Linked DNA regions of Acidicapsa acidisoli. Each later gene encodes a partner of the first gene's protein in a complex. Links are inferred from orthologs where the notes say so. Each region holds a gene or a part of one and is shown on either strand. Other genes may lie near its edges.

Region 1 (15,601 bases):
AGGCTGCGCGATCGACGTCAATGTAATTGGAAAGGCAATCGAGGTAATGATCGAGCAGTTCCTGGCGCAGCTCTGGCGGAAGATCGGCCTTGCCATCGTAGAGAAGCGAGGCAATGTCGTATTGCAGTGCGCCTTTGCGGCCGCCCTGATAGTCGAGAAAAAATGGCTGTCCGTCGCGCAGCATCACATTGCGCGACTGGAAATCCCGATACAGAAAATAGTCATGGTTCGCGCCCAGCAGAAGCTTGGTCAAACGGCTGAAATCATGCTCCAGCGCCTGTTCGTTAAACGGCACTCCGGAGAGCCGGAGAAAATAGTACTTGAAGTAGTTCAGATCCCAGGCGATGGACTGGCGGTCGAAGCTGGCGCGCGGATAACAGACTTTGTAATTCAAATCGCGGCCCGCTTCGACTTGAAAACGCGGCAATGCCGCCACCACTTTGCGATATGCTTCGACCGCTGGCGGAGCGATGACCGCGCCCGTGCGGTTGGCGCTGAGGAACTGAAAGAGCGTCGTGTCTCCTAGGTCTTCTTCCAGATAGGCGCCTTCACTCAAAGCCTCCGCGTAAATTTGTGGGACAGGCAATCCACGCCGGCGAAAATGCCTGGAGAATTCGAGGAAGGCGACGTTCTCCTCGTGCACGGAATAGAGAATGCCGATGGCGCTGAATGGTCCGCCGGTCAATCGGACGATGGCGCGTCCCGATCCACCAAGCTCACCTTGTAGCGGCTGAACCTCTTCGGCCGGTAACTGGTAATACTGCTCGAAAAGCCGCTTTAGAACGTCCATGAACCTCTTTTGGGGAATTGCTCGATTGGCGAATTGCTTGACTCGCCTCACTAAGATATCCAGCCTGGGGAAGCAGATGCAAGGTCGTGACTCGGCGTTGCAAACGCGGCCTTCCCATCGCGCGGAATTCGTACTATTGTTGCTGCAATTGAGAAATTTGTAACAGTGCCACAGCACCGCGAATAACAGGTCAGGAGGGCGCCATGGCTGCTTCCGTACCCACCGCAACTCCCGCCAGAATCAAGCTTGATCGTCTGGTGGTGCCAATCGATTTCTTCCCGTTGTCGAACCTTGCCTTGGGGTACGCCCGCCGCATTGCTCAGCGACACGGAGCGGAACTGATCCTCGCCCACGTAACGCAGCCGGTCAGCCCCATGGCCGTTCCCGAAGCCGCGTGGTATCACTTGGAAGCCGCACAAAACAAAGAAATTCAGCAGTTGGAACAAATAGGCGTCAAGCTGCGAACCGAGGGCATCAACGCGCGAACGCTGGCGCTCAGCGGGCTACTTCAGGAAGAGATTCCATGCTGCTCCCAACAGGCATGCAGCGATCTAATTGTGCTGGGGGCCGACATCAACTCCGGAATCGAGCGCCTTCTCTTCGGCTGCGATTCCGAAGTCCTGCTACGCACTGCCGGCTGCCCGGTGATGGTTGTCGGCCCGAAAGCCCGTCCTGCGCCGGAACAGGAGTGGCATCCGCACAATATCCTCTGCGCCAGCGATCTCCGCCCCGAGTCCGCCGACGCTGCGATTTTTGCGTGGCGGCTGGCGCGGCAGTACGAAGCCGCCTTCACGCTCCTTCATGTAGAGCCTCGAACTCCGAAGCACTCAAGCAAAACTCGGGAGGACTTTGAGAAGGCGATCACAAAGATTTTGCCGGAGGGCGATACTCCAGTCGCGGCGCTTCAGGCTGTGCCAGCGCTCCATTCGCCGTGTGCGACGATTGTCTCCGAGGCGAGAGAGAGAAACTCCGACTTCATTGTGATCGGAGCGCATGCCTGCTCCCACGCGGCGACGCGGCTGCAGCGCGGCATAGCTACGCAGGTTATTGCGGAGGCTTCCTGCCCGATTCTGGTGCTGCATATTCCGGATTGAGGTGCGCTGAATTGTTGCCGGAAGACAAACCGCCGGTCAGGAAAGCAGACCTGACCGGCGGTTTTCGTTATAAGTTATGTTTTTAGTTGAAGATTGCTCCCACCGATACGTTGGAGGTAGGGTTGGTAGTAGATGTGTCGTTTCCGACAATAACCGAGCAGCTGTTTGGTCCAGCTGCGTTTATGGGCACGGTTGCGGCACAGTTGTACGACCATCCGCCGAACGCGACCCCTTTCTGGGCTGGAGCAGTCAAAGTGATTGTGGCGCCAATCGGGTATGGCGCCGAGCAAACCGAGGAGGTGAAGCCAGCCGCAGCGTAGCCAGGTCCGCAGTGGATGACGTCGGGGGTGCCCGTGGCAGACGGGGCTGTGACTAGCCAGTTACCCGTAACATTCGGATTCAGGCCGGCATTGAAAACAGTCAGAGTCACCAGCAGGGGATCTGCGATAGTTTCATTGTTGCACGATCCTACATTCGTCGGTGTTGGCGCTATGTACGGGCAAGCGAAGGTCACTGCCGGGCTGTACACAAGGGTTCCGTCCGGGTTCGTTGCCGTCACGTAAATGCTCGTGTTCCCGGTCGCATACGCGGTGACGAGGCCGCCGTCGGTCAGCGGAGTACTGGGCGGGTAAGTCAGAGGACCCGATGCTGTCGTGACTGGAAATTCGGTTTGCAGATCGGAAATCCAGTACACCGGCGAAGTGAACCCGTCCCGGGTGATACCGTTCGTAATATCCTGCACCGTTGGTGGAGTGGAGAAGGTTCCATAGGCGAGGAATTGCGTCGTACCATACAGGTTGCCGGTAGAAACTGAAGTCGGCAAGATGGTGATGGAAAGCAACGGCTCCGCCTGCGAGGATGCAGTTACCGAAATGGCGGCGTTCGCCGTCAATACGGTCCCATCGGGATTGGTCAGCGTCGCCGTGATCACTGTTGAGCCCGGGCTAACTCCCGCAACCGTCCCCGCTGACGGAGCAGGACTAGTTGTGACCGTCGCGATCGTAGGAATGCTAGAACTCCACTTAACCTGTGGCGAGTTTGTTACATCTTGATTAAGCCCGCCGCTGGCAGTTGCAATCGCGGTAAACTGCCCGGTTTGACCCGTTGCAGAGAGCGTTTCCGCAGCCGGGCTGATAGTGATTGCGGTGAACGGTTCGGATGTCCCGCCCGTCACGGTGAAGGTCGCAGTACCCGTAACGACAGTCTTGTCAGAGTTGGTCGCTATGGCCGTAATGGTAGTAGTACCCTGGCTCACTCCGGTGGCGAGCCCGCCGACGCTGATCGTTGCAACCTGTGCACTGCTGGAACTCCAGACCACCGAGCCAGTTAAATTCTCTGTAGCGCCCGAGGAAGTCGTTCCAATGGCGATGAACTGGCTGGTTTGGCCAGGGGATGCAACCGATTGGGTGCCGGGAATGATGGCAAGCGAGGTCAGGGTGCTGCTCGTTGGGCCAGTGCCGCCACCGGTGACCGTGATGGACGCCTCGTTACTGGTGATCAGGCCACCAAAGCCCTGGGTACTGGCCGTAATCGTCGTTGTGCCCGCACCCACGCCGGTTACCACTCCGGCGGGGCTGACGGTCGCGACGGACGTGGCGCTGGAGTTCCAGCTGACCGCGCTGGTTATGTTCTGGCTGGAAGAGGGATGGCTTCCGTGGCCGTACGTCCCAGTGGCCGTGAGTTGCGCCGTGGTGCCCGTTGCCAGCGATACAGTCGCTGGAGTCACCTGAATGGAATCCACGGTGGTACTACTGCCACATCCGATAAATGGCACTGCGAGGCTGGCCAAAAGCAACGCCCTCAAGCAAAAACGACCCAGCATAGAACTCTCCTCACGCTAGAAACGAGCTGGGAGATGAGAATTCGCAGCCCAGCCCTGGCTTCTGTTGCTTGGTAGTAGCAAGTTCATTGCCAAGTTAGCGCCGACCGTAACTTCGCGGAATTACAGCATTGCCAATCCGTCGCGATTCGGAAGTGTAACCTCCCGTATACCCGGCAGGCCTGGCAGATACGTCCGTTTACAGGCTTCCATAAGAGGAGGAAGCTGCAGACGGAAGCCATTCGCATGCCTCTGGCAGGGACGGTTCGGCCCGCCGGGTTCTGTCCGCCCGCAATGTGGACTCAATATTTAGCCGCGAAACCTGGGGCAGAAAATAACCGGCTGGGCCATCCACTTAAATCCGGGAGACTCCGTTACAGCAAGATCAACTGGGACTCACATTTTCCGCTTCGGCCGCCACGTTCGGCGGATGTAGTACGTCAATTACCTTTTGGCAAAGACGATTCCGCATTTCAAACCGGTCGGAAGCACGTGTAACATAGCGCACCAGAATGTCGATGCCGGCTCCTGAAGGACGCAGGCTGACGGTCGGATCGGCGGTAAATTGGCTCAAGCCATCCTGGCGCGTGCCCCGTTTCCACTCCCCCTCCGCAACCCGGGCATCTTTCTCTGTTTCCCGCTGCACAACCGCATGGATGCTATCCACCATGGCATAGGCATCATCCGACGCGGGCACACTTACTGAAATCTCATCCCACATCCATTGCCCGGTAGTAGAAAAGTTGAAATACTGTCCCCGAATCGCAAAGCTGTTAATAAAGGTGACTCTTCGCCCAGTTGGATGCCCCTTATCTGTCCAGTTCCCTGTTTCAAGCATTGTTGTCCGGAAGAGACCAATTTCCGTCACCTCTCCGCCTACACCATTGATCTCTACCCAATCTCCAACCCGAATGCCATGCTTACCCATCAAGACAAACCATCCGAAGAAAGCGATAATAAAGTCCTGCATAACTACAGTGAAGCCCGCGGTAGCCAGGCCCAGAATCGTAGGCATCTGCTCCGGCGATCCGAATACAACTAACAAGACAGCTAGAATACCGACGAACTGTATCCCCAGTTGTAAGATCGTGCGGAGCGTCTGCATTCTCCGCCGGTCCAGTCCAGGTCGAGCCATCAGCCGCACCACCAGCGCATCTCCAACAATGACGCTAATGAGGACGAAAGCGATTAACGCCATCGACCCCAACATCAGGTGCATGACAATGCGGTGCTGCAAAAGCACCTGTGCCGCCCACTTCTCGTATACGGCGGCGAGTTGCTGCTGCGTCTGGATGCGATCGTCATAAAGACTTAACAGCTGGCGCTGCACGCTTCTTTGCCGAATGCTGGCCAACCTCGTCGCACGATCCTGCGCAGCTGCGGGGGCAACGGCGAGCGTGTTTGCCTGAGATTCAAGTGCATTGTGCTCGACAGTGAGCGATTTAACGTCGTTCTGGGCTTGCAGCAACGCCTGAAGTATCAACCGGTAGCGAGCCCGTTGGCTATTCCATGCCCTTATTCGTGATGCCAGCGTGCCAAACCGCGCCGCGGAGACGACCGCTACCTGTGTATCTCCGCGCGATTCACTGTCGTACTTCTTCATCGAAGCTTCATGCTCTGTCAATTCGCTCTGAATCTGCGCGCGATCATCTCCGGAGGCGCGAGCAAGATCCTGCTGCGCGTCTGCCAATTGATCCGAATCCAGGCCTAACTGGGCTTTTGCAATTTCAAGATCGCCCCCATTGCTGCTCCCCTGGTCGCCAGAGTTCGTAGATACGCTCGAATTGCCAGAGACGCCCGACAGGCTCTTAACCTGCGCCTGGTCATCCTGCACGAGTTGCTGCAGCTGTGCGACTTCTTGCGAAAGGGCAAGCGCATCCCCACTTAGCACCCGTCCCTGCACCCTGACAGTAGCCAACCGCAGAGCTGACGCAAAAGCCTGATCTACTTCATGATCGGCCAGGCGCTCCGCCTGATGCGCATACTCATTCTCTTCACTCGTTACAGCCAGAGGGGCAAGAGCCTCAATGGTTTGCCACGGCCGCAGATCGACCAGCGTATTCGTCTCGCCGGTTGTGAGATTCACGCCAGTCTGTCCCTTGAGGAAGGGCAGATGCTCCATAGAGTCGCGTGTTATCCAAAAAGAGACTAAACAAAGTGCGAGGAGCGAGGCGAGAATTATAAGAGAGATAGCCCTGGTCCGGCTAAGTGCGCGATGCAGGCTCCTAACAGGCGGCGGCTCAGATACCGGGGGATGAGTAATGGCCATAAGGTGATTGTCACAGATTAACTTCGTGAGAGAAGATCAAATTATCGTGCATTAGGGAAGTTTGCACGGACGATCGCAATCAGGTCACCGACGGCGGGTGCGATAAACTGAAGACCGCATGTCCATAGCCGGTTCGATTCCCTCTGCTCTGCGCGTTGCTGACGATATCACTCAACTGGTGGGCTCGACGCCGATGCTGCGGCTGGGGCGGATTGCGCCTGCTTCCGACGCGGATCTCTTTGCCAAGCTGGAGTTTCTGAATCCTGGCGGGAGCATCAAGGACCGTGCGGCTTTGGGCATGATTCTGGATGCGGAAGCGCGCGGTCTCCTGCATCGCGGGTCCACGATTATTGAGGCCACCGCAGGCAATACCGGCGTGGGCCTGGCGTTGATCGGCGTAAATCGCGGCTACAAAGTGCTGTTGTTTGTGCCGGAGGGATTTGCCGAGGAAAAGTGCATTCTGATGCGGGGATTTGGCGCAGAAGTGGTGCGAACTCCTGAGGACGAAGGGATGGGCGGGGCGATCCGGCGCGCGAGAGACGCTGCGGCGGCGATTCCCGGAGCCTTTGTTGCGCTGCAGTTTCAGAATCAATCCAATCCGGACTTTCACCACGACACGACCGCTGCCGAAATCTGGGAACAGATGGAGGGCCGCGTGGACGGCTTCGTCGCTGGAGTCGGGACCGGGGGCACGTTTTCAGGCATCGCGCGCTTTTTCAAGGAGCGGAATCCTGACGTGATCAATGTCGCAGTAGAGACGCAAGGCTCCATCCTTCAGGGCGGCGCGCCCGGCAAGCACAAGGTGGAGGGCATCGGCGTTAGCTTTATTCCGGAGACCTTCCATCGCCAGTTCTGCGACCGCATTATCGCCGTCAACGATGAGGATGCTTTCACGATGGTGAAGCGGCTGGCGGCGGAAGAGGGATTGCTGGGAGGTTCAAGCGCAGGGGCGATCGCCTTTGCCGCGGCACAACTGGCCGGCGAGCTGGGGGCTGGAAAACGGATTGCGCTGATTATTCCTGACTCGGCGGAGCGATATCTCTCGAAGAATATCTTTGATGGCGGAGTTTAGGTGCGCACAGCCCGGCACGATAAGCTAAGAACCAGGAGATCGTCTTTCTAACTCATTTATGGCTGAATACAAGTACTCGACTCTTGCAGTGCATGCCGGGCAGTATCCTGATCCGCAGACCGGCGCGGTGAATGTTCCCGTCTATCTGTCTTCCACATTTGAACTGACCGGGATTGGCACAGACAAGGGCTGGGATTACTCGCGCGCAGGCAATCCGACGCGTGACCGGCTGGAAGAGGCGCTCGCGGTGCTGGAGGGCGGAAGCAGCGCTCATGCCTTCGGCAGCGGCATGGCGGCGCTGACGGCGCTGATGGCTCCACTGCATGCGGGAGATCACCTGATCTGCTCGCACAATGTGTATGGCGGGACGGCAAGATTGCTGGACGAGGTAATCTGCCATTTCGGTATCGAGGTCGAGTATGTGGACCTCGCGAATCTGGATGCGGTGGCTGCCGCGCTGAAGCCGAATACAAAATTGGTGCATGTGGAGACGCCGACGAATCCGCTGATGCAGCTTACCGATATCGCGGCGGTCGCAGAGCTGGCGCACAAGGCCGGTGCTGAGGTCAGCGTGGATAACACGTTTCTTTCGCCGGTGTTGCAGAGTCCGCTGGCGCTGGGTGCCGATATTGTGATGCACTCGACGACGAAGTTTCTGAATGGACATTCGGATGGATTGGGCGGAGTTCTGGTGGGAACCAAGCCGGAACATCGCGACCGTTACATTCTGATGCAGAAGGCGCTGGGCGGCATTCTTTCGCCGTTTGAGTGTTTTCTGGTGCTGCGCGGCATCAAGACTCTGCCTTTGCGCATGAAACAGCACGACGAGAATGGGCGCGCAGTGGCGGCATTTCTATCCGCTCACCCTAAGGTGCAGAAGATCTTCTATCCCGGCCTCGCGTCGCACCCACAGCACGAGTTAGCGGCACGGCAGCAGAAGGGATTTGGCTCCATGATGACGCTGGAGCTGGATTCTAAGGATGCGGTGGGGCGGTTTCTCTCTGCTTTGAAGATTTTCCTGAATGCGGAATCGCTGGGCGGGGTCGAGTCGCTGGCTTCGCACTCCGCGACCACGACCCACGCGGGCATGACAGAAGAACGGCGCCAGGCGATCGGAATTACGCCGGAGCTGGTGCGGCTTTCGGTAGGGATTGAGGACAAGGAAGATCTGATCGCGGATCTTGCCCAGGCACTCGAGGCCGTCTAACCGCGAATCTAGAAGCACAGGCCTCGATTCTCGACAGGGGAATCGAGGCCTGTGCTTCCGTTCTCTTGTCTCAGTTCAAGGTCACGACGATTTTGCGAGCATCTCCTCCGGCGGAAGTGACGACGATTTCTCCGTCGGCATGTTTGCGGACGCTCTTGAATTTTTCGCCCCATTCGACAAGGACGATGCCGTCTGGCGTGCGCATCTCTTCCAGACCCAGGGAATCGAGTTGGCGCTCGGCGTCGAGGCGGTAGAGATCTAGGTGCAGGAGCTTGACGGGACGACCTTCCAGCTCGCCTGCGTATTCATGGACCAGCGTAAAGGTCGGGCTGGTGACTTCGTCCGGCTCGGCTGCGCCCAGGGCTGCGGCGATGCCTTTAACGAGGGTGGTTTTACCTGCGCCCAGATCTCCGCGCAGGATCATGAGCCGGGGCGGAGCAAGCAGAGCAGCAAGCTTGCGGCCGATGGCGATAGTTCCGGCGCTGGACTTGGACTCGTACTCGTACGTCTGAGGTCCGGGTTGTAGGGATTCGCTCTTGGTTTCGGCAACTTTGCTCATGACGCTCCTGGAGGTGGGCTTTGGTCGAAGCCGGGGTGAAGGGCGAATTCTGGAGAAATCCCCTGAAGCCAACAATACCCGGCGTTGGCGCCGGAATCGGCGTACTTGCGAATGCTTGACGGATGATAGCGGAAAGCCCTGTGCAAATTTGCGAGAGAATCCGTGGCAAGCAGCGTATGCTGGTCGCCGCCGATTCCGGGCTGGCGGATCGTGATGTCGGCGGCGAGGCCGTGAAGATAGACGGCGGCTTCCACGGCCCGCTGTGGATCGTTGGGGTGCTGGGCCAGGAGGCTCGCGACCATGCCGGTGAGGAGATCTCCGCTGCCCCCTTTGGCCATGCCTGGGTTGCCAGTGGTGTTGACCGCGATTGCGCCGTCGGGATGGGCGATGAGGGTGCGCCAGCCTTTGAGAACCAGAATAATCTGATTCCTGACCGCGAAGTCCCGGGCTACTTGAATGCGATTGGCCTGGATTTCGGCCGTTGACAGGCCGGTGAGGCGGGACATTTCGCCCGGGTGCGGGGTCAGGACCAGAGTTCGGCCTGCGGAGATCTTGCGAAGCAGATCGGGCTGCGTGGCCAGGGCGTTGAGCGCGTCGGCGTCGGCTACGGCGGGCAGGCGCGTTTGGGAGAGCAGGCCGAGGGCGAAATCGATTGCCTCGGGGCTGGTTCCGAGCCCGGGACCAATGGCCAGAACGGTAATGCGATGGAGCAGAGATTTGAGCGCTTCGGGAGACAGATTTTCGGGTGAGATTTCGCCGGTGGATGTTGCGACGAGGGCCTGAGTCATTAACTCAGGCGCGATGGCGGCGACGAGCGGAAGGACGGAGGATGTCACCGCCGCCGTGACCAGACCAGCTCCTGTGCGCAGCGCTGCGAGAGCAGCCATCGCGGGTGCGCCGGATTTGCCGGGGCTGCCACCGACGACTAGGACATGGCCGTACATGCCTTTGTTCGAATCGGGCGGACGCGGCGGGTCGGTGATTGCTTTGGAAGAGCCAGACCAGTGGAGATTGAGACTGGAAACGACAGCTTCCTCGGGTGAGCCGATGGGCGCGACGACGATTGGCTGAAGGAGGCTGCGGGTGAGTTGGCCGAAGACGTGGGCCGGCTTGGGCGCGGTGAAGGTGACGACGGCATCGGCGGGGTAGACGGGGCCTTGCTGGGTGGACGCGGTCGAATCGGCGTCCCAGCCGGAGGGCAGGTCTATAGCCAATATGGGAGCTTGAGCGGCGCTGAATTTCAGCCACTCGAGGGCTTCGAGTGGCAGACCCCGAAGGGGAGGCTTGAAGCCGGTGCCGACGACTGCGTCGAGGATCAGGTCGGCGGATAGCGAATCGACGCTTTCCGAGAGTTCCTGCGAAGATCGGATTACGCGAACGGAGTCGGTGGAAGGATTCGAACCCATTAGTTCGGCCCAGGCCCGCGCGGCGTCGCCTTTCAGGCCTTCGGGGTGGCCAAGCAACAGGGTGGTTACCGTGAGGCCGGCTTCAGCTAGCAGACGAGCGGTCATGAGGCCGTCACCGCCATTATTGCCTCGTCCGCAGAGAATGGTGACACGTCTTGCCGCGGGAAATTGAGCCAGAGTAAAGTCGGCTACCGCCCTTGCCGCAGAGCGCATGAGATCCGTCGACGGAATACCGAACTTCTCGATCGTGACTCGGTCGCAGGTCTGCATTTCGGCGGCGGAGAGAATCTTCATGAAAACCATCGTAGAGCAAGCGGGTGAATGATCCGTCTCGCACGATATGCGAAAGACAAGGATCAGGTTGACTTCGGAGCGGCGACGACTTCAAAAGGACGCATCATTTCGTTGGCGGCGTGCTCCAGGAGATGACAGTGCCAGACGTAGCGACCCGCGTAGCCCTGGAAAGGGATGATGATTCGGGTGACGGTCTCGGGATGAGCCTTGACGGTGTCTTTCCAACCACGCTCGTTAGGCTCGGGTGGGGCGGCATCGCCCATGTAGTGGAAGTTCTTGTAGTTGAGGTAGTCATCCACGTCGAAGGGACGGCGGTCGAGAATCTGGAAGCGGACGAGGTGCAGGTGAATGGGATGGATGTCCTGGGTGGTATTGACCAGGCTCCAGATCTCGGTGGTGTTGAGCACCGGCTTCTCGGTGACCGGCTCATGCCAGTATTGACCATTCAAGAGCATGAGCATGATGCGGGATTGTGGGTGCATGTACTCGTTGAGGGTAAAAGTTCGGGTGCGGACGGCGGCGGACTCCGGAATGCGGTCGATGGTGCGCAGGATGGCTGGAAACTGAGGGGATTGTTGCGGAGCTTTGATAGGGTTCGCCGACGTTTCCGTACCGTTTACGCGGAATTGCAGAATAGTCAGTTTCTGGTCCTGGAGGGTGAATTCTGTGCTGGCAAGCGAGGAAAAGTCGATCAAGAGGTCGGCGCGCTCGGCCGGCGAGAGCATCAGCTCTTTCAGTTCGACGGGAGCGGCGAGCAGTCCCTGATCGGAACCGATCTGATGAAAGGTGTGGCCATTTGAGAGCGAGAAGAGATAAGCGCGGGAGTTGGAGGAGTTGAGCAGGCGGACGCGATAGAGACGCGGCTCGACTGCAAGGTAGGGAAAGATCGCGCCGTTGGCGAGGATGACGTCGCCGTAGATTTCCGGCACCCATGGAGCGGCGGGGTCGCCTGAATCGGGATAGTGTAGCTGGCCGTCAGCGTAGAAGAAGCGGTCGCAAATGGCGAGGGGAATCTCATACTTGCCGTGCGGCAGATTAAGAGCATCTTCGGCCTCGTCGCGCACCAGGAAAAAGCCGAAAAGGCCGGCGTACTGGTTGAGGCGCTCGATTCCCATGGCGTGATCGTGATACCAGAGAGTTGCAGCGTCCTGATTCATGGGGTAAAGAGCGGTAATGCTCTGGCCGGGCGTCTGCCAGTCTTCCGGATAGCCGTCGCTTTCAGGCGGAACGACTGCGCCGTGGACATGGACGGCGGTGCGCACATCGGGCTGATCCTTGCCTGCGCCGTGGAGGGTGTGGTCGATGGGCAGAAAGTGCTGTGTGGGCAGATTATTGACCCACTCGATCAGCAGAGGCTGGCCTTTGTGGGCCTCAATGGTTGGCCCTGGAGCGGAGCTGCCATAGCTCCAGACGCTTGTTTCAGGCAGATTGCGGTGGACTTTGGTCTCAACCCTGCGCATTACAACGCGGTGGTAAGGGATCTGGACGCCAGGTAGGTGGGGGTGCGGCTTGGTCTCGGTGCTGCGGAGCGTCTGCGGAATAGGCAGCGGATCGACGAATCGCGCCAGATGTTCGGGATGGAGCCATGGACGCGGCGGGGTTGTCGTCTGGTTTCCGGCAACTGGAGCAGGGGCCTCGTAGACCATGCCGGGCGCGGGCATCGGGGTCGAGGTTTGCTGCTGTGCAAGGAGGGCGAGGTTGCCGAGCAGGCCCGTCTGCCCTGCTGCCGCAGTCGCCATCAGTCTCGCGCCGCGGAGCAGAAGCTTTCGCCGGGAAGCGTCCATAGGTACAGAATGCCGTTCTTTTGTTTCAATCACGCAAAATCCGCTGCGCGCATTGGAGGAGATGCGCGCAGCGGGTTGAAGAGGAGAGTTACCGAGGCCTACCAGTAACCCTTGTTGTCCCGGCCGTCTTTATCACCTCTGTCGTGCTTGACGATGGCGCCGGTGTTGGGATCGAGGATCAACTTATCGCCCTTGGCATCGAAACGATGGCTGTCGAAATCGAACATTGGCGCGATCGAGTTGGCGATGCTATCGAAGGAGCCACCGGGCTGGACACGCTCCCCACCGAGGAAGTTGTCTTCGATGAAGCGGATGATGGAGGACTGATCGAGCAGCGTGTGATCGACGTAGTTCTCTTTCGCCCAGGGAGAGATGACGAGTAGGGGCATTCGGGTGCCGTAGCCGCAGCGGCCAAGGACGGGCAGGCCGCCTACGCCGTTGAGGGGAACAGTGCGATGCGGAATCTTTCCGTCTTCCGGCTGTTGCGCGCCGACGGAGCAGTTGCTCGGTCCGTTGAGCACGTCGACATAGGGGCTGGTGGAGGGATTGACGATGGAGGGCATCTGGTGGTCGTACCAGCCGTCGGAGTCGTCATAGGTGATGACGACGGCGGTCGATTCCCAGAATGGGCTTTGCTGGAGGGCGTTGATGACGTTGACGACGAAGGCCTGCTCGTCCGTGGGATCGGAGTTGCCGGGGTGAGCATCCTCGAAGGAAGGAGCCTTGAGGAAGGTGACCGAGGGCAGGATTCCGTTATTAAGAGCGGTGAAGAAGTCGTCGGTGTCGTACTGGTGGTTGGCTGGGTCAGGTTTGTGACCATTCGCCTCATAGCTGCTACCGATGGCCGAAAGGGAGCTTGGGCGTGCGTGAGTGAGGTTGGCGGTCGAAGCGTAGTACTGGAAGGGCTCGTGATGCTCAACGTAGTCGTTCTGGGCGACACCGCCGTAACCGGGAACGACATTGGGTGTGGAGCGAGCGCAGCCGGTGGTGCCGTTGGGGTTGGTCAGTTCGAGGTTGAAGCCGCCCTGAAACCAGCCCCATGTGAGACCCTTCGCGTTGAGCAGGTCGCCGATGTTCTTGCCGGCGAAGCTGACGTTATCCGAGGAAGTGTTGGAGCAGACGTCACCGAGGGGCTCAGCGTCGCCGATGAGGGTGAAACCACCCTGGCCGTCGAAGACTTCGTGGCTGTTATGCAGCAGGACGCCGCCACTGACAACGTTGGTGTATTGGGCGAAGCCGTTGGTCTGGCCGGAGATCAGGTTGATAGCTCCTGGGGTGGATGGGCCAAACTGCGACGTATAGGTGTTGTCATTCAACGCGTAGTGGTTGGCGTAGTTCCACATGGCTGTGACTGTATTGCCGTCGAAGTAGCCCATGGTCAGGCCCTTGGTCAGAGCGGCATCGGACGTTGCCGTGGCGGCCGGCGGTGGGCCGGCGGTTCCGGTGGAGCCGGGGAACTGGTCGACCTTGCCGTTGTCATACGCAGTCTGCTCGGGCTTGGGAGCATGATTCTGATCGGCGGTGGCGGCCTGCGTCGGAGCCAGGCGGAACGGATTGGCTGCGCTCGCGCCGTTGAATGCAGCGCCAGAGCCGGATGGCCCGTTCGGATTGGCTGTCAGGAGATTCACGCCCTTTACAGGCTCAAAGCCCTTCGTGGGATCGAGCGGCGTAATCAGGTTGTTCGCGACGTCGTTCCCTCTATGCCGCGAGGGCTCGTAGTTGAAGGGAGTTTCACCTGCGTTGTTTTGCGCTTTAGGATAGGCGCCGAAATAGTGGTCGAAGGAGATGTTTTCGCCAAAGATAACCACGACATGCTTGATCGGGGTCGCCGTTTTGGGTTCGTTCCGATAATCGGCGGCGAACGATGGGGTGGGAATGGTCGCGACAACGAGGATCGCGGATAGGGAAGCTGCAAGAACTTTACGCATGTAACCTCCAGGCCAATGCTGAGAGCAATGACATGAAAGTTGTAGTTTCCTAACGTAAACGCTCTTTGAACGCCGTGTGACAACAGTGCTAATTCATTGAAAGCAAAACGGCCATAAGTAGTTTGTATGGGCGTTCGCTACAGCTCCGGGCACGGATAAACACTTCGACAGGTGAAAAGGGGCGGAGCTAATTCCAGCCCCACCCCTTTTTGCAGCACAGTAATTGTCTGTTGCGTCGCCCACGGATTACTTGACGCGCACTTTGGGCTCGACGGAGAGACCAGGACGAAGCGCATGGTCTTTGTCCTGGTCCGCCAGATCGGTGAAGTCGATGCGGACCGGGACGCGCTGGACGACCTTGACGTAGTTGCCTGTGGCGTTTTCGGGCGGGAAGAGCGAGAGAACGGAGCCGGTGGCGCCGCCAATCTGAGTGACCTTGCCGTGGTAGGTCTTACCTGTGGCGTCGACGTCTACTTCAACGGACTGGCCAGCACTGACGTGCTTGAGCTGGGTCTCCTTGAAGTTGGCGGTGACCCAGATGTCGTCGAGCGAAACCAGGGTCATCAGGTTCTGGCCGGAGGAGATGTTCTGATTGAGCTCAAGGGTCTTACGGGTGATGATGCCGTTGGCCGGGGCCACGATCTTGGTGTAGCTGAGGTTGAGTTTGGCCTGATCGAGCTGAGCCTGAGCGCCCTCGGCCTGAGCCAAAGCCTGCTGTGCGCGGGCATTTTGCGCTGCCACCTGCTGCGGACCAGTTTCAGCATATTTGTAGGAGGACTGCGACTGAACCTCGCGCTGGTTGGCGACGCGGACGGCTTCCTGGGCGGCCTGGACGCCGGCTTCGGCGTCGGCGACCGAAGCTTTGCTGGAGTCGGCTGAGGCTACGGCGGCATCGTACTGCTGTTTACTGATGACATCCTTCGCTACTAGGGGTTTATAGCGCTCCAGATCCTGATCGGCCTTGACGCTATTCGCCTTGGCTTCCGCAACTTTAGCCTGAGCCGCGCGCAACTGGCTTTCGGCCTGAAGGACGGAGGCGCGGGAGCCGGTCACATCGGCACCGGCAGATTGGAGGTTGGTTCCGGTATTGACCGAGGTGATGGGCACGTTCACCTTTGCGGCCACGGCATTGGCCTTGGCGCTGGCGACAGCCGCTTCGGCGTTTTCGACTGCGACTTGATAGTCAGCCGGATCGAGTTCGGCAATAACCGTGCCTTTGGTGACGTACTGGTTCTCGTCAACGTTGATTTTGATTACGGTCCCGTTGATACGGGAGCTGATCTGGATGAGATGGCCGTTGATCTGGGCGTCGTCGGTGTCTTCGCTGAAGGTGGAGCGCCAGTAAAAGATGCCCGCCGCGATAATCAAAACGCCGAGGA
Region 2 (15,576 bases), 150 kb from region 1 along the record:
CGCTCCTGGTGGGTGACAGGCGCGTTTCTGACGAGAAAGCCCGCGGCACGTTCGATGAAGGGAAAAACATCCCAGTTACCTAGGCCGCCCGCTTTCCAGATACGCCAGGTGAGGATGAGCGGGAAGGCGACTTCGTCGAGTTGAACACCGGTCCAGTAGGGACGGCCGTCGATCCAGAAATTCTGGGCAAAGCTGCCGTCGGGGCGCTGGGTGCAGGCGAGATATACGAGCGCACGGCGTGCGGTATCGACGCGTCCGCAGGCCAGCAGCGCCGAAGCTGTCTGGACCATGTCGCGGGTCCAGACAAGATGGTATCCGCCGAGATCGTCGTCGCCTTTGGCCTGTCCCCAGGGGATGGAGGCGGAGGCGACGAAGGCTCCTGAGTAGGTCTTGTCTTCGTGGGCCAGCAGGATGTTGTGGCTGGTTTGCATGAGGAGGCCGCGGTCGCCGGATTTCGTCGCCAGGATGTAGGGGCTGGCGGCGCGCTGCCATTGTTCGAGGAACCTAGCGGCGTTCTGCGGGAACGGTTGCGAAAGCGCGCCCATGGTCTTCGACAGGGCTGAGTGATGGCTGTCGCCGACACCGATGCCGAGGGTGAATTCGCGACTTCCGCGCAGATTGAGCTCGCCGGTGAGGGCGAGGTTGCCATTGAGGGCGGAGCCGAACTGCCAGTCCATGTGGAAATTGTCGGTGAGGTCGCGCCAGCCGTCGCTGAATCCGGCGAAACCGCAACTGACGCGGGCGAATCCGCAGTCGGCGGACATGGCGAGGGTCCAGCGATTCTTCCAGGCGAGAAGCACCTTCTGTCCGGCGACGTCGACTGCGCGGGCGGAGTTACCGGCGCCGCCTCCATCCATGTGCGGAGCGATAAGGGCGTAGATTTTGAGGGTGTCGAGGAACGCCTCGCTGCCGTTGGGGCCGGGCTGGAGATGGACGTGCATCAGGACGACGCTGTGGTGCGGATCGCAGATGATTTCCTTGACGAGCTGGTAGCGGCCATCCTTGTCGCGATTGGTGTAGCGGACGCCGAGAGCCTCGGAATGAATGTATTCGAAGGTCGGGATCAGATCGCGTTTTTCTTCGTGAACGAAGCTGCTTCCGTCGCTGACGAGCAGTTCCATGTCGCGGGTCTGCGGGCAGTCGATGGTAGGGTGGTAGATTTCGTTCAGAATGCCGTGGGAGACGGTGAACCAAATGCGGCTGGACGCGGAATATGCAGTGCCGACGGCATCCTTTACGCTGGAGGTCCAGCGGGGTTTCATGCCGGGGGATCCGAAGGCTTCGCCGTGCTGATCGAGCCATCGGTACAGGGAGTCCTGGGGTGTTGCCTGCAACGTATCCTGAATCAAGAACGGACCTCTCGTCGTTTTTTTTGAACAGACCCTATTTGTATGCCTGTCAAGTTGAACAGGCGATGAAATTTCCGGACCTTCCGACGTCTGCACCTCAGATGTTTCAAACGGGGCAGAAGTTCCTTCAAAGTTGGAGGTACCTTGCGATAGAAGGATCGCGGCAAAGGATCGCATCTATCGAATAGCACCTCCAGCATCGAATTCTGAAGCGGAATCGGTCTGGCCGTATCTATGAGAGTGCAGCGGCGGGAATGGTTACGGTTATTCCGCCGTGTTGGATCGGAAGTGGCGGACTCAGACTGAGTTGGATGGGCTGAACTGGAAGCGGAATCTGAATTTGATGCAACACTCAACCTGGGCTCGTGGCGGCCCAGTACAATCCAAGTGAGGAGAGACACCAAGATGGCTTACGAACTTGCACCCCTACCCTATGACTATGCCGCTCTCGAGCCTTTTATCGATGCGGACACGATGAAGTTCCATCACGACAAGCACCATCAGGCATACATTAACAATGTGAATGCCGCGTTGGCGAATCATCCTGAACTGGCGGCGAAGCCGGTAGACGCCCTGGTGCGGGATCTGGCATCGGTTCCGGAGGAGATTCGCGCGGCAGTGCAGAACAACGGCGGCGGCCACTCCAACCACACGATTTTCTGGAACATCATGGGCCCGGTGGGTACTGCCGGTATCGGGGGCGAGCCGACGGGGGCGATTGCGGCGCAGATTACCGCTGATTTTGGCGATTTTGAGAGCTTCAAGAAGGCCTTCAACGATGCGGGCGCGAAGCGGTTCGGTTCGGGCTGGGCGTGGCTGGTATTTGCCGATGGCAAGCTGAAGGTAATTAGCACTGCGAATCAGGATTCTCCGCTAACCCAAGGGCTGTATCCGATTCTGGGCAATGATGTCTGGGAGCATGCGTACTACCTGAAGTACCAGAATCTCCGTCCCAAGTACCTGGAGAACTGGTGGAACGTGGTGAATTGGACCGAGGTCAACAAGCGGTTTGCGACGGCAAAGGGGTAAAAGGCAGGGAAAAGGGAACATGGAACAGGGAATAGAAAATCCCTGCTGGTCTGAACTTTGTTGCTGAATGGGGGTGGGCGCTGGCTCGCCCCCATTTGCTTTTGCGCAACCAATGCTGTGGAATTGGGTCCAATTTAATAGGAGTGAATCATGATGCGTTGGATTGAGCGTATTGCCGTGATTGGCGTTGTCTCTTTGGTTGGAGCGGTGGCCGGTTCTCAAACCGGCCTGGCACAGAGTTTTGAGATCAGTCAGAACGGCAAGAGCGTTGGAAAGGCGAATTTGAAGGTTGACAAGTCGGCCGCCGGTTTTGATGCAATTTCCGACGCTGATATCAAAATGCCGGGGCTCACTTATAAGTTCTCGGAAAAGGAGTCTCTGGATACGGGCTACCGGTTGACAAAAGTGGAGCTGAAAGGCGAGGTGAATGGAGCTAAGGCGACGGTTGACACCTCGAAGCTGGGCGCCCAGTTTCTGATGAAGATCGATGCGAACGGCGGCGTGACAACAACCCCGCTCGTGATGCATCCGCATGCTGTGTTTATGCCGGATTTCGATCCGGGAGCGTTGCAGGTGCTGCTGAATCTGGGTGCGGCGTACAACAACGCCAACATGTGGGCGCTGGTGCCGAAGCAGACAGGTTCGATTTCGGCGATGCGGATTGTGACGAATGCCGATATGCAGGGAACTTTGAATGGCAAGCCGCTTACCGTGCACCATCTGACGATGAGTTACGATGCGAACAAGACGGAGCTGTTTTCAAGTCCAACGAATGAGTTGCTGCAGGCGGAATGGACGAGCGAGGGATTTGCGCTGGTGCGGCAGGGATTCAAGCTGACGCCTCCGGCTAAGCCTGGAGCGCCGCCTCCGGCTCCCGCGCAGCCTGCGCAACAGCAACCGGCTCAGCCACAGGGGCAGGCACCGCAGCCGCAGCAACAGTAGACGCGTCTCTGAAAGGCAGGTCCTTCACTTTGCTCAGGATGACAACTTCTGTGGGCTTGATGACTCAGGATGCTTAGACTGCTTTACCAGCGGCGACGGCTGAGGCCCAGGCCCATTGGAAGTTAAAGCCGCCTAGGTGGCCGGTGACATCGACTACTTCGCCGATGAAGAAGAGACCCGGGACGTTGCGCGATTCCATCGTGCGGGCTTGCAGGTGGGCGGTGTCGACGCCGCCGGCGGTTACTTCGGCTTTGGCGTAGCCTTCTGTGCCGGTGGGATAGAACGGCCAATGATGGAGGCTGCGTTCGCAGGCTTCGAGGGCGGCGTTAGACCAGCCTTGAGGTGCGGCGATTTGGGCGAGGTGCTCGGCGAGACGCTGGGGCAGGTGTTCGCGCAGGGCTTTGAGCAGGGTTGGAGCGTCGCGTCGGCCTTGCACGACTGGCGCTAGAATCGCTTGATCTGGTGTTAAATCCACGAAAATTGGCTCACCGCGTTTCCAGTAGGACGAGATTTGCAGGATTGCCGGGCCGCTGAGACCGCGATGGGTTGCGAGCAGCTTTTCGACGAAGCTGGTTTTCGTTGACGGAGCGCTGGCTCGGACGAGGGTCGAAACTCCGGCTAGCTGGGTCCAGCTTGATTCTTTTCCGCCCAGAAGCAAGGGGACGAGCGCGGGGCGTGGTTCGACAATCCCGAGACCGAATTGGCGGGCCAGGTCGTAGCCGAAGGCTGTCGCTCCGAGCTTGGGAATGGACAGGCCGCCAGTGGCGACGACGAGCGATTCACAGCGGAACTCGCCTTTGGCGCATTCGAGACGAAAGCCGCTGCTGGAGCGCTCGACCTGGATGCTGTGGGCGTCGGATACGTGATCGACGCGGCCCTTTTCGCACTCGGCGAGAAGCAGGTTCAGGATGGCGTGGGCCGAGTGGTCGCAGAAGAGCTGGCCGAGGGTTTTTTCATGATAGGAGATCTTGTATTTCTCGACCAGTTCGAGGAAGTGGCGCGGAGTGTAGAGCGCCAGCGCGGACTTGGCGAAATGCGGATTGGCGGACAGAAACCGGTCGGGCGCGCAGTGGATGTTGGTGAAGTTGCAGCGGCCTCCGCCGGAGATGAGGATCTTGCGTCCGGGCAGGCTGCCGTGATCGAGCAGGGCGACGCGCCGTGAGCGCTGCCCGGCGACGGCGGCACACATCAGGCCCGCGGCACCGGCTCCGAGGACGACTACGTCGTAGCTTCGAATCGGATCAGGCATGCGATGGATGGTCTTCGGGGAGCGGAAATTGAGTGCGAATCAGGTGCAGAGCTTCTTCGGGAGTGTGGATTACGCTTTCGAGCTGGGCTTCTTCGACGGCGTGGAGCATGGTTTTGAAGGCTGTTCCGGGACGATAGCCTGCGGCGATCAGTTCGCGCCCCGTAAGCAGCGGCTTGGGACGGACTTCGTCGGGAGGCATGGATTCGTAGTGTTCGCGGGCGAAGTGGTAGTTGTCCAGGTTGCCCTTCATATCGAGGCTGGACGCCAGGCAATCCATGCGGTGCAGGGCGAGGTGTTCGGGGAAGCGGTCGAGGCGGAAGAATCGCTTGAGGGTCGATGGTTTCATGCGCGGGGCATCGGCGAAGCGCATGTGGTTTTCGATGAGGGCGAGGATCTGTGCGGTTTCGTCGTTGGAGAAGCGTAAGCGGCGACAGATTTCCGCACCGATGCGGACGCCGACTTCGACATGGCCGTTGAAGCGGATTCTGTCACCTGGGCCTGACGGAGGCTGGTAGGTTGCGGGTTTGCCGATGTCGTGGAGCAGCGCGCCCCAGGCGAGGGTCATGGGGCAGCCTGATTCGAGCTGGGTGAGGAGCAGGAGGGTGTGGGTCCAGACGTCGCCTTCGGGGTGGAATTGCGGCGGCTGGTTTACACCTTTCATGCGGGAAACTTCGGGTAAAACCTGTGCGAGAAGGCCGGTTGCGTCGAGTCGTTCAAAGGCGAGGCGGGCGTGGCCTTCGGTCAACATGCGAGTGAGTTCGTCGCGGACTCGTTCGCGGCTGACGGCTTCGATCTTTGGCGCGAGCGATTGTATGGCCGAATGCGTGGCGGGGTCGATCTCGAACTGGAAGCGGGCGGCGAAGCGGACAGCGCGCAACATGCGCAGGTGATCCTCTTCGAAGCGGCGGTGGGGTGAGCCGATGGCGCGGATTAGGCCGGATTGGAGGTCGGCGAGACCGCCGACGTAGTCGAGGACTGCGTTGCGGATGTTTGCTTTTTCAGTGAGGCCGTCCAGTAAAAGACCGTTAATGGTGAAGTCACGACGCTGGACGTCTTCTTCCGGACTGGTGGTGTAGCGGACCTGGTCGGGATGGCGGCCGTCGGAGTATGCTCCGTCGGAGCGGAAGGTGGCTACTTCGGTGAGGGTGGGTACGCCGTCGAATTCAGCGGAGACGAGGACTACGCCAAAATGTGCGCCGACGGCGAAGGTGCGCGCAAAGAGATCTAGGACGATGTCGGGCGTGGCGGAAGTAGCAACATCGTAGTCTTTGGGCTCGCGGCCGAGGACCAGATCGCGCACGCAGCCGCCTGCGAGGTAGGCCTGGTGCCCCTCATTCCGCAGCTTTTGCAGGATCGTTCTGGCCGCCGCAAGGCTGGCTGCGGCAAGGCCGGCGGCGGATTGTAGGCCTGCGGAAGACATCACTCTCTATTGTCGCCCGGATGGTCTGTTTTGGACGGCGAGAAGATATTCCCACCGGAATGACCAACCTTGCTCAGGCGCGGATTGCGGGAAATCCTAGGTTGTTATGAGCAGGCAACGGTTTGGCCGGAGCGTGGATTTTACTCCGGCTTGGTATTGGCCAGGCGATACGAAAGAAAAGGAGAGAGCAAATGACTCTGATCATCATTATTCTGTTGATTCTGCTTCTTGGCGGGGGCGGCGGGTACTACGGGTATGGCCGCTGGGGCTACGGCGGTGGAGCTGGAATCGGCCTCGGGACGATTCTGCTGATTATCCTCATTGCCTATTTGCTCGGCGCTTTTTAACAGCCCGAGATTATTTGGTGCCGGGCGTGAACCTGCGAAGCACGAACTCCTGGAGAACGCCATTCGCCATGTCGGCTGCCACGTTCACAAAGAAAGTTCCGAAGACCAGCCCGGGGCCGCGATTCGACACGGGATAATACGTGTTTGCAATGGCGCCGGAGCCCAGGTAACCGCCCATGGAGGAATAGTTCGGTTGCCAGCGGCCGTTGTCTCCCTTGCACCAGAACGGAGTGGTGAGTGCGTGGCGCAGCCGAGACTTGGTTGTGCCGGTTCCCTGGTAGAAGTAGCGCGGGTCCTGGTGCAGGAGAGAGGGCAGAATTGCGCCGCCGATCATGATATCGGTCAGGCCATTCGCATAATTTGCGCCGAAACGCTGCCCGTATCCCTTCACACCCTGAACGTAGTTGGGAGTGCCCGCCGCTTGATCGATGCCAGCAATGAAAGCGGAGCCGGCAAAGGTGACCGGATTTATTGAGGTCTTGAAGGCGAGCCTGAACTTCAGTTTTGACGTGAGTGGGGCCGCGTTGGGATCGTAGACCACGTAGTAGTTTGGGATGAAGCCCAGCACGTGCTGTTTCTCTTCGATCTCGACCTGCTGGGTCGCAAGCTGCTCAGGAGAAACAGCGGCGACGGTGGTTTCGACAACTTCAATTTGCAGCGTGATGTCCCCGAGGTTAAGGAACTGGCCAGGTTTGAGGACGATGCTGGCAGAGGACCAGTTCGCAAAATCCTTTGCTCTGACGGTGATGTGATACGGTGTCGCCGGTTTCAGACGGTCAATCTTAAAGAAGCCGCTCTCATTCGACTCGACCGTCTGACGATCGCCGGGAGAGGGGCCATCAAGGACCACCGTTGCGCCCGGAATCACGCTGTCATCAACCGCAACCACAGTCCCGATGATGGTTCCGGTCTGTGGCCCAGGCGCTAAGACGTTCTGTGTCAGTGCCGGAAGCGCGACCGACACGAGGATCAGAAGTGTGCCAAGCGATCGGTGAGTGCCCACGTCGAAGAGCGTCCTCCTCACGCAACTTAAGACAGCGGAGAGTGGACGTTAGGTGCAAAAATTCGCTGGGAACGAGCGGTCACTGCCGCAAAATCTTAGTTTCTTTATCCGACGGCGGCGCCTGCCCAGCGCATTTTCCCGTTGGCGCGTTTTGCGGCAAGATTGCAGATACTCAATTCGGGAAGCATTCCACGTAAACTAGAGGCTTATGGGTAGCGGGCTCATTCTTGGCATTGAATCCTCGTGTGATGAGACGGCCGCAGCGGTGGTCGAGCGCGGTGCGTGGACGCGCTCGTCAGTGGTGGCTTCTCAGATTGCGATGCATGCGCCTTATGGCGGAGTGGTGCCGGAACTGGCCAGCCGGGAGCATCTGCGCAATATTGTGCCGATTACCCGAGCTGCACTGACTGGGGCTGGCTGCGGTCTGGACGATCTGGAAGCGGTCGCAGTTACCAATGGACCGGGGCTGGCCGGGGCTCTGTTGGTGGGAATCACTTACGCGAAGGCGTTGGCTTTTGCGCGCGGGATTCCTCTGATTGCAGTCAATCATCTTGAGGGGCATATTCACGCCGTGCTGCTGGAGGACCGGCAGCGAAGGTTGGGCGGAACGAGTCTGGCGGGTTCGGAGGAAATGGGGTTGCCCATGCCGACGCTGGCGCTGGTTGTTTCCGGCGGGCATACGCATTTGTTTCTGGCGCGGCCTCCGGTCTCTGGAGCAGCTGAATTCGGTGCGTGGCAGTACTCGCTGATTGGCAGAACTCTGGATGATGCGGCTGGCGAGGCTTTTGACAAGGTTGCCAAGCTGCTGGGTCTGGGTTATCCGGGCGGACCGTGGATCGATCATCTGGCGCAGTTCGGCAACCCCAAAGCCGTGCCGTTTGGGTTTGCGCAGATCAAGACCAAGGCGCACCTGGAAGGCAAAGCACCGCGAACCAAGGGGGCGCGATCAGCGCCGATTGCCGATCTTGACCGGCATTTTCTGTTTTCCTTTTCAGGGATCAAGACGGCGGTGCTTCGCTATGTGGAGTTGCATGGGTTGCGCGAGAGCTGCGAAGTTCGGCGGCGGGCGCTGATGGCGATGAGCGAGTCCGGCCGGCATCCCACATGGCTGGATGCGCAGGGGCTGTGCGACCAGCAGACGCTGGACCTGATTGCGAGCTTTCAACATGCGGTGGTGGGTGATTTGTTGCGGAAGGCCTTCGCTGCGGCGGAGGCGGTGGGTGCGGCTTCGGTGCTGGTTACGGGTGGTGTCGCGGCTAACCGGGAGCTGCGGGTGAGATTTACGGCGGAGGCCGCGGAGCGAGGGCTGCCGGTGGCTTTCCCTACGCTGGCGCTTTCGACAGATAATGCGGCGATGATTGCGGCTGCGGCATGGCCGCGCTTTCTGGCAGGAGAGTTTGCGGGATGGGATCTGGAAGCCAATCCGCGGCTGGCCTTGGCATGAGCGGTGTCAGGGTTTTGTGAGCTGGTAGTTGGGGAGCTTGGGGGTAAACCGGCGAACGAAAAATTCCTGAAATATGTTCTGGGCGGCGCTTCCGGCGATGCCGAGGAGAGTCTCATCAATCGTGAGAGTGACTCCGTCGCGATCGCTGGCTGGGTAGTAGAGGTTGGAGATGCCGCCGGCTGCGAGGCTTCCGAGGATGCCGGAGTAATTCGGCTGCCACTGTCCGTTGTCGCCTTTACAAACGACGGAGTTGGCGATGGCGTAAAGGACGCGGGAGCGGACGGTCCCGGTGCCCTTGTAGAAATAGCGGGGGTCCTGCTTCAGGATCGAAGGAAGTATGGCGCTGCCAATCATGGTGCCGATGAAACTATCGGCGTAGTTGGCTCCAAATCGCTTGGCGTATCCCTGCGCACCCTGGCCATAACCGCTGAATCCGTTGTCGGCCTGCTCGACTCCGGCGAACGCGCCAGAGATCGCAAATGTGAAGGGATCGATGGAGGATCTCCACGCGAGGTGGAATTTTTGCCGCGTGTTGAGCGGCGGGGCATCGGGCGCATAGACGACGTAGAAGTTGGGGATGACGCCGAAGACGCGCTGTTGTTCCTCTTCGTGGAGCTCTTCCTGGGCTACCTCGACCCTGGATGCAGTGACCTGAACTTCGCTGGTGGCGGTTGCGAAGGCTAATGCGATGGCTGGCGCCTGGTAGCTCTCGCCGGGGTGCAAAACCCCGGAAATGATCTGGGTGTTGAATCCTTGCGAGGAGACTGTGAGTTTGAACGAGCCTGGTGGGACGTTTGAGAACTGAAATTGTCCGTTGCTGTCGGATGTTGTTGTGTTCGCTGGAGTGGGACCAGGAACTGCCTGGGTCAGAGTGATTTGAACGCCTTGGTAAACGGCCCCATCGCGATCTGCGACGACACCGTGAATGCTACCTGTTTGGGCTTCATACGACTGGTTTGAGGGTGAAACCTGGGCTGAGGACTGGGATGCAGCTTGCGCTTCCGGGGCATCTGGAAGGTACAGGCTCGGGGCTGAGGTTGAGCTCTGCGACCACGCGAAAATGTTCGATCCGAGGAAACAAAGGACAAGCAGTAGGGCGGGGCGCGCCGGGCGTGACAGGCGGCGATTCCGCAGGGTCTGACTACGCAAGCCCCTCGCGCTGTTGTCCAGAGTTATCTTGTTTCCAACCGGTTGCCGCATTAAGCGCGGAGCCTTGGGGGTGTCATATTCAGAGAATAACCGCCAATAAAAAGGTCACTGTAGAGTTAGACGGAAATCGTAGCTTGCAGATGCAGGGGAATCCGCCAACTTTCAACAAGCTTTGATCTTTCTTTGACCTTAGGCGTGATGATCAGGAGCAAAGATCCCGAACGGCCGATTCGAGTTTGGCTGTCAACTCGGCGGGGTCGGTTGTTTCGTCTACTGGAATGATCTTGCCGATGCGGATTTCGAGCGAGCGCGAACGGAACCAGCGGGTCCGGTACATTTCATCGAGCCCGACAAGTGTGACTGGAAGTATGGGAATCTGCGCCTCCTGCCCGATTAGGCCGATTCCCTGGCGGAAGGGCCGCATTTCGCCTTCGTGGTAGCGGGCGCCTTCAGGGAAGATGAGAACGGAATATCCTCGGTCCATGGCTTCGCCTGCGTGCTGAAAGCTCTTACGAAAGCCGTGCATGCGGGGCATTGGGAAGACATTGAAAAGCGCTGTGACGAGCCAGTATTGCGGTGGGGCGAGCAAGTTGAGCAGGAAGTTCCCCTGGTTGCGGCCGATCCGGTAGTCGAGCAGCATCTCGCCGGACATGGCGATGGCGACGCGTCGACGGAGCTTGCCGGGCAGTGCGTAAAGGACGAGTGCGCCATCGTATGCGCTGCGGTGGTTGGCGATGACGAGCAATGGGCCGTTTGGAATCTCGCCTGTCAGCCGAACGATGCGTGGAGCGCCGAGCAGCCATACGAGAGGCCGCATCAGGAGTTCCAGAAACACGCCGCGGATCATGGCAAAAGGCCAGCTTAACGGCCACTTCGGATAGAGCGGCTCGGAGGTAAGCGATTTCAGATCGTTGTCCGGGATGCCAGGTGCGCGGTTTTCCGGCGCTGGCGTATCCTCGGCTGGGACTGATCTGGTTTCGTGCACGGCTTGCGTATCTGCGACGACAGACGCTGTCCTGACCTGTGCAGGCATCTGCGTCGGCGTTTGCGGTAATTCAGGGGCGACTGCGCTTGAGACGATTGCTCGCAAATCGCCGAGCGTCTGGATGTTGGCTAGTGCGTCGTCGGGCAGTTCCCGGTCGAGGCGTTGTTCGAGGGCTGTCTGGAGCTGGACGCGGCCAAGACTGTCGAGGTGAAGATCTTCCGTGAGACGCAGGCTGTCGTCATCGGTTGCGGAGGGTTCACCGGTGACTTCAGCGATCAGGTCGAGGAGGAGGTCTTTTCCCGTTTGAGCCGAGTTCCGATCGGACTGTCGCTGGGTCCGGACTGACTGGGATGCCCATTCGGCGACTTTTCTTCGCAGGAGCTTTCCGGTGGAGGTGAACGGGAATTGCGGCTCGGGCCATTGGAGCGCCCGGCGAATCTGCTGGAAATCGGCGAGCTCCCGGTTTGCGGCGAGCAGCGCGTCGTGAAGCTGTGCTTCATTCCCGGAAGACAGCACGACGGCGACCGGCTCGACGCCATTCGAGGTTTCGAAGGGGATAACGACGCACTCCCGTATGCCCGGCTGCTTTTTCATGGCTGCTTCGAGATCGTCCGGATGCACATTCATGCCAGCGCCGGTGACGATCATGTCGCCTTTTCTGCCGAGGAAGCGAAGTTCGCCGCGTTCGTCGCGTTCGCCGAGGTCGCCGGTGGCGAGCCATTCTCCTTCCCGTTGACGCATGCCGCCGCCTTGCCACGTAGCCGTGGCCAGCATGTCGCCGCGCACGAGGATCTCTCCGTCTTCACTCAGGCGCACCTCGCGCCCTGGGAGGGTCTTGCCGATAGAGCCCTGGGAGATCTTGAAGGGGTAATTCAGGGTCACGAGCGCAGTGGTTTCGGTCATGCCGTAGCCCTGGATCAGGCCAATACCCATCTTGTGCCAGAACGTTTCGAGCTCGAGAGGTACGGCGGCCCCCCCGGAGATGACTGCCCAGAACTTCCATCCGAAGGCCTGACGGACTCTGCGAAAGCGCCACCATCGCCTCAACCGTGAAGACTCGGGGCCCTGCTCCATCTGCTCCGCGAGGCCTTCGAAGCGCTTAAGGAGATGTGTCCGCAGCAACTGAAGTACGCGCGGTACGGCGACAAGAACGGAAATGCGCTCGTGGCGGATGAGTTCGGTTAGACGTCGCGCTTCGACCTGATCGGTGAAGTGTATCTCGCCGGGCAGCAGCGGAGGGAGCCATAAACCCATGAACTGTCCGAAGACATGGCTCAGCGGCAAGGTATGGAGAAAGCGGATGGGATGAACCAGGCGTTCGAGGAAGCGAAACTTTGCCATCTCGCGCTCGATGGGGCTGGAGCTGGCAAGGACATTGGCGTGGGTGTGGACGATTCCCTTGGGTTCAGAGGTGGTGCCGGAGGTGAAGACGATCTGAAAGGGGGTTTGGGCGGTGACGGATTCGCTGACTGCGAAGTTTGGCTCCTGAGGCAGATGATCGCCGAGTTTGGAGAGCTCAATGTGCGGGAGATTGTCGATGTTCGGGATAGCGCGGAGCAGATTGCGGTCGCCGATGATGAGTTTGGGGGCGACGTCCTTGACTACACGGGCGGAAAAGTCAGCGGAGCCGGCAGCATCGAGCGGTACGGCGATGACGGCGCGGAGCAGGCAGCCAAAGAACGCGGCCATCCACTCGGCCGAGTTTGCGCCCCAGATAACGACGCGCTCACCGGGGACCATGCCGAGGCGGTCGAGCTCAGCGGCGAAACGGCCTGCAAGCAGGGCTAATTCGCCGTAGGTGGTGCGGTAACGCCGGATTCCACGGTGAGCGACCACGGCTGTCTCGGCAGCGTGGCGGCGGAAGTCCTCGACCAAGCTGGCGAGATGAGTGCGCACATTAGCATCATATCTTCGGCAATTGGGGTAATCTCATCGGTACGATCCCGAATCCTGCGCTGATACAATCGAAAAGGCTTAAACTGCGGGGATTCTGACCGTAGCCTCAAGCAAGACTCAAGACACATGCCTCTTCGCCTCTACAACACCCTCAGCGGACAATTGGACGAGCTGACTCCCTCCGACGGCAAGGAATTGCGGATGTATGCGTGCGGGCCGACGGTATACGACTACGGGCACATCGGCAATTTCCGGACTTTTCTGCAGATTGACGTCCTGCGGCGGTTCCTGCGTTTGCAAGGGACTCGCATCCGCCATGTGATGAACATTACGGATGTGGACGACAAGATTATTCGCAATGCAGCCGCGGCAGGAGTGCCGATTGGCGAGTACACCCCGTTGTACGAAAGGGCGTTTCTGGATGATCTGGCGTCCCTGCGGATCGAGCAGCCCGAGATTTTTGCACGGGCTACGGAGCACATTCCGGAGATGGTTGATCTCGTTGAGCGGCTGGCGGCGGTCGGCGCAGCATACCGGACGGGCGATGGCGCTGGGGACGGGACCGATCACGGATCGTGGTATTTCCGGCTGGCGGCGTTTCCGACGTACGGCAAGCTGAGTAAGAAGGATCTGGAAGGGATTACGGACGGAGCTCGCGTGGATGTCGACGAGTACGAAAAAGACTCGGCGCGCGACTTTGCCTTGTGGAAGGCTACGAAGCCGGGCGAGACAAGCTGGGAGACGGTGATTGGCACTGGGCGTCCGGGCTGGCATTTGGAGTGCTCAGCGATGGCGATGAAGTATCTGGGTGAGAGCTTCGATCTGCATGCCGGTGGCGAAGATCTGATGTTTCCTCACCATGAGAACGAGATTGCGCAGTCTGAATCGGTGACGCGCAAGCCATTGGCGCGGCACTGGATGCATGTGCGTTTTCTGCTGGTGGACGGGCGCAAGATGTCGAAGTCGGAGGGGAATTTCTACACGCTCCGAGACTTGCTTTTGAAGGGATACAAGGCTTCGGCGATTCGAATGGCGCTGGTTTCTGTGCCGTATCGGCACCAGCTCAATTTTACGTTTGAGGGGCTGACCGAAGCCACCAATGCCATTGATCGGCTGCGAACCTTTGTTGCGCGTCTCAAGAAAGCTTCGCTGTCTGAAGGGACGACCGTGGCGCTGCAGGAGGCGGCGGACCGGGCGGAAGCTGGCTATTTCGCTGCACTCGAAAATGATCTGAATACGGCAGAGGCGCGAGCGCCGATTTTCGACCTGGTGCGGATGATGAATTCGGCGCTTGATTTGGGGACTGTTCTGGCTGGAGACCGGGAGCGGGTGTTGGCGGTGCTCGAGAAGTTTGACGCGGTCTTTGCTGTGATCGCCGATCAAGACGCGGAGCCGACGCGCGCGGCGCTGGCCTGGGCGGAGAGCCAGGGACTGCTGGATAAGGTTGCTCCGGAAGTGCTGGTGCAGCAGGGTCTGACTGATGCGGATATCGAGGCGCTGATTGCGGAACGGAATACGGCGCGAAAGCAGCGGAATTTCCGGCGGTCAGATGAGATTCGGGACGAACTGGCGGCCAAGGGTGTAATCATTGAGGACGCCAAAGACGGCGTCCGCTGGAAGCGGAAGTAGCAGGACGAGTATGGGGGCATGGAATGGAAGCCAACGAAGCAGGGGAGTTGCAGGAACACGCCGAGCACGGCGCACACGAGCCTTCGATGCGGCCAGTGGCCTTCACGATGAGTGTGTTGGCTGTGCTGGTGGCCATCACCACGGTGCTGGGGCATCGGACGCACACAGAGGCTGTGTTGACTCAAAACCAGGCGACGGACCAGTGGAATCTTTATCAGGCGAAGAAGATCCGGTCGAGCGATACGGCGCTGGCTGCCGATCTGCTTTCGGTGATCGCCCCTACAGACGCCAAGGCGGCGCAAAAGATCGCGAAGAGCTACGCCGACCACCAAGCGAAATGGACAGACGATTTGAAGGAAGAGCAGGAGAAGGCCGAGGCGCTGGAGACGAAGGTGGAACACGCCGAAGCCAAGGCAGACCGCTTTGATTTGGGCGAGGCGCTGCTGGAGATTGCTCTGGTGACTGCGTCGATTACTCTGTTGACGCGCAACCGTGCCTATTGGCTCCTTGGGCTGATTTTTGGCGCCGCTGGAGTTATTTCGTCCGCTTCTGTATTGTTGCTGAAATAGATATCGTATTTTTTCTTGCCTGAGCGCTCTCCATTCGTAAGGATGGAATTAGAAGTGCTACCGCTTTTCGGTCGCGACGTGCTATGCTCACGCCATCTGGACTTCATTCAGAGGGCTCAATGCACACGTATTTTTGCCATGGTCGACTCGCGACCCCTGCCAGGAAACGCTGGAGCAGGTTGAGGGCGCGTGCGATAGGACCACGGCGGCATCTGCGTGTGCTGCCAAGCCGGACCAGGCCGAGCCTTTACGCCGGCGACTAGTTTGCTGGCTCCTTCATCGTCTACTTTATCCAATCCATTTCCGCGCTATTGCTTTCCTGACTCCTGAGAGCTGGGAGTGGCGGGATTTCTACATATTGCTGAAGCTCATTTCTTTTAAGGAGATTTTGCTATGTCGCATGCTGCTTTATATGAAAAATTTGGACCCAAACTGAAGTGCTCTCTGCCGGGACCGAAGGCCAAGGCTGCTGTGGAACATGATGACCGGGTGATTTCCCCGAGCTATACCCGCTCCTATCCGCTGGTGGCCAAGCGTGGTCGCGGCATTCGTGTGGAGGATGTGG

What was found.
Region 2: the proteins of tsaE (region 1) and OHL23_RS09240 are in contact, whole or in part, in a crystal structure (PDB 6N9A), measured with the Thermotoga maritima proteins. The link is inferred for Acidicapsa acidisoli from one-to-one orthologs. Residues at the interface, in WP_004082108.1 of Thermotoga maritima: Leu37, Gly38, Lys46, Lys57, Val59, Lys60, Ser61, Thr63, Phe64, Thr65, Leu66, Met67, Val69, Pro71, Tyr82, Arg83, Leu84, Asp86, Asp88, Phe89, Asp93, Ile128, Asp130, Glu131, Arg134; in WP_004082750.1 of Thermotoga maritima: Cys10, Asp11, Arg49, His50, Leu82, Gly84, Gly135, Gly136, Glu154, Thr155, Leu156, Asp157, Asp158, Ser159, Glu162, Asp165, Lys166, Arg169, Leu170, Tyr175, Lys213, Thr214, Leu217, Tyr218, Gln221, Arg222, Asn324.

What each region holds. Positions count from the first base shown.
Region 1 is NZ_JAGSYI010000001.1:2,432,796-2,448,396, reverse strand. What follows is about bases 7,067-10,065. They hold tsaE (tRNA (adenosine(37)-N6)-threonylcarbamoyltransferase complex ATPase subunit type 1 TsaE), read right to left. Parts: upstream 8,811-10,065; coding sequence 8,322-8,810; downstream 7,067-8,321. Other genes in these bases: OHL23_RS09770 (NAD(P)H-hydrate dehydratase), read right to left, coding at 8,807-10,065; OHL23_RS09780 (trans-sulfuration enzyme family protein), read left to right, coding at 7,103-8,251. Also shown: OHL23_RS09805 (RapZ C-terminal domain-containing protein), read right to left, coding at 1-790; OHL23_RS09800 (universal stress protein), read left to right, coding at 994-1,884; OHL23_RS09795 (Ig-like domain-containing protein), read right to left, coding at 1,967-3,706; OHL23_RS09790 (mechanosensitive ion channel domain-containing protein), read right to left, coding at 4,089-5,825; OHL23_RS09785 (PLP-dependent cysteine synthase family protein), read left to right, coding at 6,091-7,044; more of OHL23_RS09770, read right to left, coding at 10,066-10,510; OHL23_RS09765 (multicopper oxidase family protein), read right to left, coding at 10,573-12,249; OHL23_RS09760 (phospholipase C), read right to left, coding at 12,393-14,222; OHL23_RS09755 (HlyD family secretion protein), read right to left, coding at 14,469-15,601. UniProt on the Escherichia coli protein: Required for the formation of a threonylcarbamoyl group on adenosine at position 37 (t(6)A37) in tRNAs that read codons beginning with adenine.
Region 2 is NZ_JAGSYI010000001.1:2,285,392-2,300,967, forward strand. Bases 6,692-9,665 are described here. They hold OHL23_RS09240 (tRNA (adenosine(37)-N6)-threonylcarbamoyltransferase complex transferase subunit TsaD), read left to right. Parts: upstream 6,692-7,547; coding sequence 7,548-8,783; downstream 8,784-9,665. Other genes in these bases: OHL23_RS09235 (carboxypeptidase-like regulatory domain-containing protein), read right to left, coding at 6,692-7,339; OHL23_RS09245 (carboxypeptidase-like regulatory domain-containing protein), read right to left, coding at 8,790-9,665. Outside these bases: OHL23_RS09205 (glycoside hydrolase family 15 protein), read right to left, coding at 1-1,349; OHL23_RS09210 (superoxide dismutase), read left to right, coding at 1,755-2,378; OHL23_RS09215 (hypothetical protein), read left to right, coding at 2,529-3,320; OHL23_RS09220 (BaiN/RdsA family NAD(P)/FAD-dependent oxidoreductase), read right to left, coding at 3,394-4,569; OHL23_RS09225 (CCA tRNA nucleotidyltransferase), read right to left, coding at 4,562-5,989; OHL23_RS09230 (DUF3309 family protein), read left to right, coding at 6,181-6,336; more of OHL23_RS09235, read right to left, coding at 6,347-6,691; more of OHL23_RS09245, read right to left, coding at 9,666-9,932; OHL23_RS09250 (AMP-binding protein), read right to left, coding at 10,135-12,813; cysS (cysteine--tRNA ligase), read left to right, coding at 12,940-14,442; OHL23_RS09260 (DUF4337 domain-containing protein), read left to right, coding at 14,466-15,011; OHL23_RS09265 (acetyl ornithine aminotransferase family protein), read left to right, coding at 15,405-15,576.